2 linked regions of the Teredinibacter turnerae T7901 genome follow. The protein of the gene in region 1 interacts with the protein of each later gene in a pairwise test. Links are inferred from orthologs where the notes say so. Each region holds a gene or a part of one and is shown on either strand. Other genes may lie near its edges.

The links. Proteins that work in one complex are often made in the same cells at the same time.
Region 2: the proteins of TERTU_RS13640 (region 1) and TERTU_RS08315 interact in binary tests that used the Escherichia coli proteins (3 or more experiments, as listed by UniProt). The link is inferred for Teredinibacter turnerae T7901 from one-to-one orthologs.

What each region holds. Positions count from the first base shown.
Region 1 is NC_012997.1:3,433,561-3,438,156, reverse strand. Bases 326-3,312 are described here. They hold TERTU_RS13640 (protein-disulfide reductase DsbD family protein), read right to left. Parts: upstream 2,726-3,312; coding sequence 926-2,725; downstream 326-925. Other genes in these bases: TERTU_RS13635 (N-acetylglucosaminyltransferase), read left to right, coding at 3,039-3,312; aroQ (type II 3-dehydroquinate dehydratase), read right to left, coding at 326-665. In the rest of the region: accB (acetyl-CoA carboxylase biotin carboxyl carrier protein), read right to left, coding at 1-115; more of aroQ, read right to left, coding at 201-325; more of TERTU_RS13635, read left to right, coding at 3,313-3,638; TERTU_RS13630 (copper chaperone PCu(A)C), read left to right, coding at 3,688-4,125; TERTU_RS13625 (DUF2333 family protein), read left to right, coding at 4,128-4,596. UniProt on the Escherichia coli protein: Required to facilitate the formation of correct disulfide bonds in some periplasmic proteins and for the assembly of the periplasmic c-type cytochromes.
Region 2 is NC_012997.1:1,913,753-1,917,808, reverse strand. What follows is about bases 1-3,000. They hold TERTU_RS08315 (DsbE family thiol:disulfide interchange protein), read right to left. Parts: upstream 1,762-3,000; coding sequence 1,240-1,761; downstream 1-1,239. Other genes in these bases: TERTU_RS08310 (heme lyase CcmF/NrfE family subunit), read right to left, coding at 1,758-3,000; TERTU_RS08320 (agmatine deiminase family protein), read right to left, coding at 206-1,225; TERTU_RS08325 (carbon-nitrogen hydrolase), read right to left, coding at 1-184. In the rest of the region: more of TERTU_RS08310, read right to left, coding at 3,001-3,791; cytochrome c maturation protein CcmE, read right to left, coding at 3,781-4,056. UniProt on the Escherichia coli protein: Involved in disulfide bond formation. Catalyzes a late, reductive step in the assembly of periplasmic c-type cytochromes, probably the reduction of disulfide bonds of the apocytochrome c to allow covalent linkage with the heme.

The DNA.
Region 1 (4,596 bases):
AGCGCGCACCACCACGGCTGATGCGAACAGATTCTTCGCCTTCTTTAATTTCCAGTTCTTCGACGTTGGATTCCTCCAACAATTCGATCAGTTTTTTGATTTTGCGAATGTCCATTGTGTCCTCTCAGTAGCTGTGTGCTGTGACTAGGTCTGTGTTTTGTTGTTGCGGGAGGAATGTCGGCACTCCTCCGGTACGATATTCAGCTGTGTTTTTGTTCGGGCTTGTTTTTATCCAGATAATTGAATGCCGCTTGCAGCGCGAGCTCATAGCTCTGTGAGCCAAATCCGCAGACCACTCCGACCGCGATGTCGGAAAAATAGGAGTGGTGACGAAAGGCTTCACGGCTGAATACATTCGATAAGTGGCATTCAACAAAAGGGATACCGACGCCTGCAAGCGCATCGCGCAGGGCGACACTGGTGTGCGTAAACGCAGCGGGGTTGATCACGATAAAGTTAACGCCTTCCCTGCGTGCGTCGTGGATTCGGTCTATCAACTCGTATTCGGCGTTGCTTTGCAGAAAATGCAGATGATGGCCCCGCTCAAGGCAAAGCGTCATAAGCTTCTGGTCGATATCTGCAAGGGTTTCTCGCCCGTAGATTTCGGGTTCCCGGGTACCTAGTAAGTTAAGGTTTGGCCCGTGAAGCACCAGAATAGTAGCCATGAAAATTCCTGTGCCTTAAGAAAGTTTTTAACGACTTAGCTTAAGAAAAATGAGGTTAAAAGCGCAGAAATGTCTCGACTTGCGTGTAAAAACGCTGTTTCGAGATGTCTGGAGGGGATTGTGCCTAATTTGGCGGCTGATGTCTATGGGTGATTGCCGTTTTGCTGACAATCACCGCATTTTGCTTCAATATTCCCGACGTTCATGAAATTAGTGGTTGTTATATGATCGAAGTCGGTTTGGATAGCGCTGGTGTTTTTTTACTCCACCGCGCGATCGATTGCGTTGATTACGGCTTTTGGCGTGAGTAATTGTGGCAGGATCTCAGCGTCGCCGCCACCTGCAGGGAACATTAAGTACAGAGGAATCCCGCTGCGGTTAAACTCAGCCAATAGTGCTTCGATTTCGGGGTTGGCATTTGTCCAGTCTCCAATCAGCAGGTTAACGTCTTTATCTAATGCGTGATTGAAGAAATCCTGTGAACTGAAAGCGACCCGTTCGTTCACTTTGCAAGTGATACACCAATCTGCCGTCAGGTTCACAAATACCGGTTCGCCCTGTTCACGCAATTCATTGAGTCGCTCCATGGAAAAGGTCTGCCACTTGTCGTAGGTCCCGGAACTCGTGGCCTTGTAGTCGGTAAGATGCCAACTGAAGTGCGCAACCGCGAGCAGGCTCACCAACACAAGGCCGCGATTGATCCAGCGTAAGATCGTCGATCTTGGTTCGAACTGCGTCAACCATAGGGCAAAGTAGAGGAATAGGGCGCCTAGCAGCGCCATAGCGGTGCCCGTCACCCCACTTTGGTTACCCAGTACCCAGAGAAGCCATACGCAGGTTGCCAGCAGCGGAAAGGCGAGTACTTGTTTCAGTACATCCATCCAGGGCCCGGGAGAGGGTAAATAACGCGCAAGCGCGGGGCTGTAACTTAGCGCAAGGAAGGGGAGCGCCATGCCGAAACCGAGGCAGGCGAAGACCAAAAGCGCGAGGGGGGCTGGCTGCGTAAGGGCAACGCCGAGCGCTGTGGCCATAAACGGTGCGGTACAGGGGCTGGCGACCACGGCCGCAAGTACGCCGGTAAAAAAGGATGCGCCGAGTCCATCACCGGTGGTCAGTCCCTGGCCTGCCCCCATCAAGCTGGTGCCGAAATGGAATGCGCCAAACAGGCTCAGTCCCATCACTAAAAACAGGTATACGAGAATCACAACAAAAAGGGGCTGTTGCAGCTGAAATCCCCAGCCGAGCGCTTCGCCGGTGTGTCGGGCTACCAGAATAATACTCGCTGCGATTAAAAACGAGATCACCACGCCAAGGGTGTAGGCCCAGCCGTGCAGATGCTGCTTGCCATCCTGGTGATTATTGGAGGCAAAGCTAAGTGCTTTCAGGGAAAGGACCGGGAATACGCAAGGCATCAGGTTAAGAATGAGTCCGCCAAGCAAAGCACCAAGCAAAATTAACGGGTTAAAGGGTTGCGATGGTGAAGCTGGTGTTTGCTCTTGAGCCGAAGGCTTCTGTGTTACAGCTGTGCTCGCGCTGGACTCTATGGTCGACTCCGGTGTCTCAACAACAATGCCGTCAGTATCCACCTGGAAGTACTGTTTGCGCGGTGGGTAGCAGAGGCCTGCATCAGCACACCCTTGTGAAACCAGTAGTAATTCGTAGGGAGGCTTGATAGAGGGCGGAGCACTTTTGAAGGTGGTATTGTCGTAATACACCTCGAGCTCTTTTTGATAGTAATCGTCGTACTTGCGTAGGCCAGGGGCGAATTGCAGCTCGAGCTCTTCGCGCTGCTCAGTGTTGTAGGCTTCCATTTTGAAGCGGTGTTGGTACAGGTAGTAACCTGGCGCGATGGTCCAGTCTGTTTCCAGGCTGTTATTGTGGAGTTCGACATTCGCCTGATACGCCTGGTCCACGCTCAGGAAGTCATCATTGTTGCTGCTCGCACCAAAATTGTAGGTATCGCCGTATGCCTGAAAAGCGACGAATAATAAGCTCAGTGAGAGAAAATAGCGCAGGGAAAATTGCGTTGCCGCGGAGGCTTTGAAAAAATAGCGAGTCATAGTATTACGGCTTGTGTGTTATGTTGCGTCAAATTGACGGGGTCTAGTGCCTACTTATCAACCGTAGCTCAGAGACCTCCGCGGCTAAGCGGAGTTCATTCTAAGTGAAACCCAGGCCTACATTGGCGTCATAATTCACAGATTAGTTTAGGGGTTTTCCACAATGCGGGCGCCTAGCGCTTTAATTTTTAGTGTTGGACTGGCGGCAGCCATCGTCGTTTTGAGTGGTTGCGGGGCTTCCGTTGTCGTGAAGGAGACCCCACTTCCACCGTCAGAGTCTGTACCTGTGGCCAGGACCGCAAAGCAGGTTTTGGTGGAAAATCTGTTAGTTCAGGCTGAGCAAGCGTTTCGCAAGGGTCACCTGACCGAGCCTGCGCACAACAATGCTTATGATCGATTTCAATCGGTACTTCTCCTCGATCCTGCCAATTCTGAAGCGCGGGCGGGTTTGCAGGCGATGGTTATCCAGTTTGCCGAAGGTGTTCGGCAGGCGTTGGCTCGCAGCCGGACCCGCGAAGCGGGCGTGCTGCTACGTGAAGCGGAGGCGTATTTTCCGGAGCACCAGCTGCTAGCCGACCTGCGCCGGGAAATGGAACAAATGAATCGCGCCTTGCCGGCCGAGTCTGCGGTGCGGACGACGAGCATAAAACGCATAGGTAAAATAGATGCTATTGATGAGTATCCACTTTCTACTGCGGTACTCAGTGGTCAGCGCGACAGTCTGCTTCCGTTGTTGGCAACGTTGGCACAGCGGGTTGCGCAGACGAATGAAAGTGTCATGATTTATGCGCGAACGGATGCTGAGGGGCGCTGGCTCTACAAGCAGATGAAAAAAGCTGCGCAAGGTTATCGGATACGCGGTGATATTCGGTTATCCAAATCACCCAAAATAGCTATTCTGCCGCCATTATAATTTAGGCGTATTTGGGCGCTTGCCCAATTATGCGGATGAGGAGATCTGAATGCGGTTGCTAACCGGGCCGATAGTGTGGTTGCTTCTTTGGTTACTACCTGGATGTGAACAAACCACTCCCCCGGACCCTGTTACAGTGGATGCTGCTGTTATGCCTCAATTACCGCCAGGACAGAAGACAGCGGTGGTGTACATGACGTTAAAAAATAATTCATCCGCGATGGTGACGCTTAACTACTTGCATTCGGATTTAAGCGACCATATTGAAGTGCACAGAAACATCTATGAAAACGGCTTGATGAAAATGCGGCCGGTACAGCATTTGCGGTTGGATCCACATGCGGCTCTTGCGTTTCAGCCAGGTGGGTACCACTTAATGCTGTTTGACGTGGAGGACGCGCCGCCAGTTGGCCAAACCTTTGATCTGGTTCTGGAATTTGAAGGCGGGTTAAAAGTCACTACTGAAGTGACAGTGAAGGAACGATAATTATGTTTAAGAAAATTACAGCTTCGGCGCGAAGTGCCGGAAGTCGCTTAACAACCGGTTGGAAAGACTGGCGCTCGGATATGGCAGAGTCAAACCGGTGGTTTGGCATTGGCGCTGGCGTTATCGTGGTGTATTTACTGGTCGCGCTGGTGTTAGGGGTAATCTGGAGCTTCGAACCCGAGCCTTTCGATGTGCGCGAGGCGGCAGTACGCGAAGTCGGTGGAGATGAATCTCGCCTGGTTACCGGAGTAATAACCACATCGGCGTTGATCAATGTGGTCGACACCATGCTCAACAAACGCGGGGGTTATTTATCCAACGATGTGGCTCCTCCGGGGGTGTGGTTGGACAATATTCCCAATTGGGAGTACGGGGTTCTTATCCAGGTGCGCGATCTCACCAAAGCCATGCGCGAGGCGTACAGTCGTTCCCAATCTCAGTCTACCGAAGATAAAGATCTTGCCGCTGCCG
Region 2 (4,056 bases), 1.5 Mb from region 1 along the record:
CAAAATTACCAGTATCTTCCACCTGGCAAAAATACTGGGTTGCGTGCAACTCCTGGAGCACCACCAGCTCCGCACCTTGCTCAGCAGCATCGCGGATGTAATCACAGGTGATCGCCAGGTTTTCGGTTTTGCTGTTGCCCGGTATCGCTTGTTGAATAACCGCGGCGGTAATAACTTCACTCATAACAACGACTCAAGCTGGTATTTACGCAATTTGCATAGTGGCGCAATGGAGGCTACCGTGTTGCTCAACGAGCGCAGAGCAATCCACCGGCACCACCTGCAATTGAGGTAATAATTCGCGCAGCATGTCTGTTGCGCGTTCGTCTTCTTCTGCCCCGTACACTGGTAGTAACAAGGTGCGATTACAAATTAAAAAATTGGCGTAGGTCGCGGGCAACAGGCGCTGATCGACACGGCTTCGCACCTGAGGTACCGGTAATTCGACCAGCTGCCAGTAATTTCTTTCGCAGATCAAACTGAGCTGCGAATAGAGGGATTCAAGCTGCTCCGCATCCGGGTGCTGCGGGTTGCGGCCACAGGCAACTATCAGATCGTCGGCAACAAAGCGTGCAATAGTATCGATATGCCCGTCGGTATCGTCACCGGTAAGGTTGATGTTATTTACCCACTCTATACGTTCGAGCCCAAAAAGTTTTTTCAGTTCAGTTTCCAGCTCTGCGCGCGTTTTAGCTCCGTTGCGATGGGCATCAACAATACAATCAGCGTTCGCTAACAATACGCCCTGCCCGTTCACCTCAAGCGCACCGCCTTCCACCACGAGGTCGTAACTGGCAACCGTTGAGCCTAGCCAGGGCGCTAACTTGCCGGCGGCGAGATTGTCCTGGATGCAATTGTACTTGCCACCCCACCCGTTAAAAATGCAAGTGAGATAAGACCTGCGACCACCGCTAGAACTGCTTAGTGGCCCGTAGTCGCGCGTCCAGGTATCGTCATAACCCACCGAGTCGATCAAGGTCAGACGCGCCCGGGATTTTTCATCGAGCGCCAGCGATGCAGCCCACACCTTGGAGCGGGAGTCGGGCTTCACCAACATCAGCAACTGAATATTTTTATCCTGCTCGAGCAAGGTTTCAACGATTCTACCGTAGCAATCGAGTACGTCATCGAGCACATAATCCCAATCACTCCCCGCATACGGAAGCGCCATAAGCACAGCAGAAACTGGCCCATATTCTGGGGCCAGATGAAAAGATGAAGTCATGAAAAGATCGCGAACTAGGGTTGGTTAAAAATGGGAGCCAGCTTGGAACGCCACACGCGCTCATCCACGACACCCACATGGCGATATTGAATGATGCCGTTTTTATCGACTAGAAATGTTTCTGGCGCGCCGTAGACGCCGAGATCCAGCCCGAGCGAACCATCGCGATCAGCAATCACCGATTCATAGGGGTTGCCAAAGTGCGATAACCACTCCAAGGCAGCATCGTCTTCATCTTTGTAATCCAGGCCCACTATACGCACGCCCTGCTCCGCCAGCTTGTTGAGATAGGGGTGCTCGACCCGGCAAGATGGGCACCAGGTCGCCCACACGTTGAGTAGGTAGGGTTCGCCCTGCAGGCTCGCGTTGCTCACTGACGGCTCTTGTTCACCGACCACAGGTAGCGAAAACTCTGGCACCGGTTTGCCGACCAAAGCGGAGGGGAGATGACTTGGATCCAGCGAGAGCCCGCGCAACAAAAACAGCGCGAGCACCGCAAAAATAACCAGCGGGATAAAGAGCTTTAATCGTTTCACTGGGAGGCGACTCCGTCTGTCATGGCAGTGGCAGGCTGACCCTCGCCCTGCGCGTCTTCTAGACTGTCATCCGCATCCGTTACTTGTTCGCGAACTGATTGACGAGCGCGATAGCGTTTATCCGCCATGGCAATACCACCTCCAAGCGCCATCAGAATAGCGCCTAACCAAATCCAGCGCACAACCGGTTTAAAGTGGATGCGAATCGCCCAGTCGGTGTTATCCAGTTGCTCGCCCAGAGCCACATAGATATCCCGCGTAAAGCCTGCGTCTATATCCGCCTCGGTCATCACATTACCGCCGGAAAAATAGCGGCGTTTTTCTGGGCGTAATCGCGACACTTCTTTGCCATGTTTGCGAACAATAATCTCACCGACATCAGCAAAATAGTTTGCGCCTTTCACCCGAGTGACATCCAGTAGCTCATATTCATAGCCGGCAGCGAACACCGAATCACCAATCGCAATTCGAACATCCCGCTGATCACTATAGATCGTATTCAGGCTTGCGCCCATTAAGCTAAATGCGAATCCAATATGAGCAATCAACATACCGTAATAACTGGGTGACAGCTTGCTCAGGCCCGCGGTAAATCTCGGGGCATGACGAATTTTACGTTTTAAATCCGCCAAAGACGCAAAAATGACCCAGCTACCCAAGGTGATGCTTATGGCTGCAGCAATTGAATAATCTCCTTCGATCACCCCCGGGATAAAGCTGCCCAACCACAAAGCACCAATGATCGGCACGGTTTGCCAGGGCCGAATTTTACCGTAGTCGGTTTTTTTCCAGTTGAGCATAATGCCGATGCCCAAGAGCGCAGCAACTACCGCCATCAGTTTCACAAAGAAAAAATTAAACCAGGGTTCGCCAACGGAAATCTTACCTAGGTTCAACGCATCGGAAATGATTGGATACACCGTGCCCAGAAGCACAAATAACGCCGCGATGAAGAACAAGATAGTGTTGGCCAGCAGAAACGCTTCGCGGGACAGAAAGTCGAAGCCGGAAATGCTTTTAACCACTTGCGCGCGAACAGCGAAAAGAGTTAACGAGCCGCCCACCACTATTCCCAGGAACGCCAGAATAAACACCCCACGGGTTGGGTCCGATGCAAACGCATGGACAGATGTGATTACACCTGAGCGCACCAGGAATGTCCCCAGCAGGCTAAGTGAAAAACTGAAAATCGCGAGTAAAAGGGTCCAGTTTTTATAGACGCCACGCTTTTCTGTCATCGCTAAAGAATGAATAAGTGCGGTCCCGACTAACCATGGCAGTAAGGATGCGTTCTCTACCGGGTCCCAAAACCACCAGCCACCCCAGCCCAATTCGTAGTACGCCCACCAGCTGCCCAACGCAATCCCCAAACTCAGAAAACACCAGGCCGCGTTAGTCCAGGGCCGCGACCAACGCGCCCAGGCTGCGTCCATCCGCCCGGATAAAAGCGCCGCTATCGCAAACGCAAATACGACGGAAAATCCCACATACCCCATATACAACATCGGCGGGTGAATAATCAGACCTGGGTCTTGCAAGAGTGGATTCAAATCGGAGCCGTCGCTGGGAATATTCGGCAAAATGCGCTCAAACGGGTTCGATGTGGCGATAGTGAACAGGAGAAAGCCGACCGCAATCATCCCCATTACCGAAAGCACTCGCGCGAGCACATCAATGGGCAGACGGCGGGAAAATACGCTCACCGCAAGCGTCCAGCTCGCGAGAATAAACACCCACAGCAATAGCGAACCTTCGTGCCCGCCCCAAACTGCACTCAACTTGTATTGAACGGGTAACACCAAGTTCGATTGCCGGGCGACGTAAGCGACTGAGAAGTCGTCTGTGTAAAACGCGTACGCGAGAATGGCAAACGCGAGCGCAACAAACACGAACATGCCGACACTAAGCGACCGCGCAGACAGCATCCACACCAATCGCCCGTTAAAACTCCCCGCCATAGGTACAACCGAAAGACAAGTGGCGAGAAGCAGAGCAATAATAAGTGACAGTTGGCCAAACTCAGGAATCATAACTAATGCCTTTGCAGGTTTTCATATGCTCGACGCCATCGGTAGTTACCGTGTCAGCGACTTCAGGCGGCATGTAATTTTCGTCGTGTTTGGCGAGAACTTTGGTCGCTACAAATACGCCATCGTGATCCAGCATACCCGTGAGTACAACTGCTTCGCCTTCGGCAAACAGATCGGGCAAGATACCGTCATAGGTAACCGACAACTCAGAGACGCCGTCGGTTACGTCAAAATCAATTTCCAGGTTATCTTTTGCTCGTGTCAC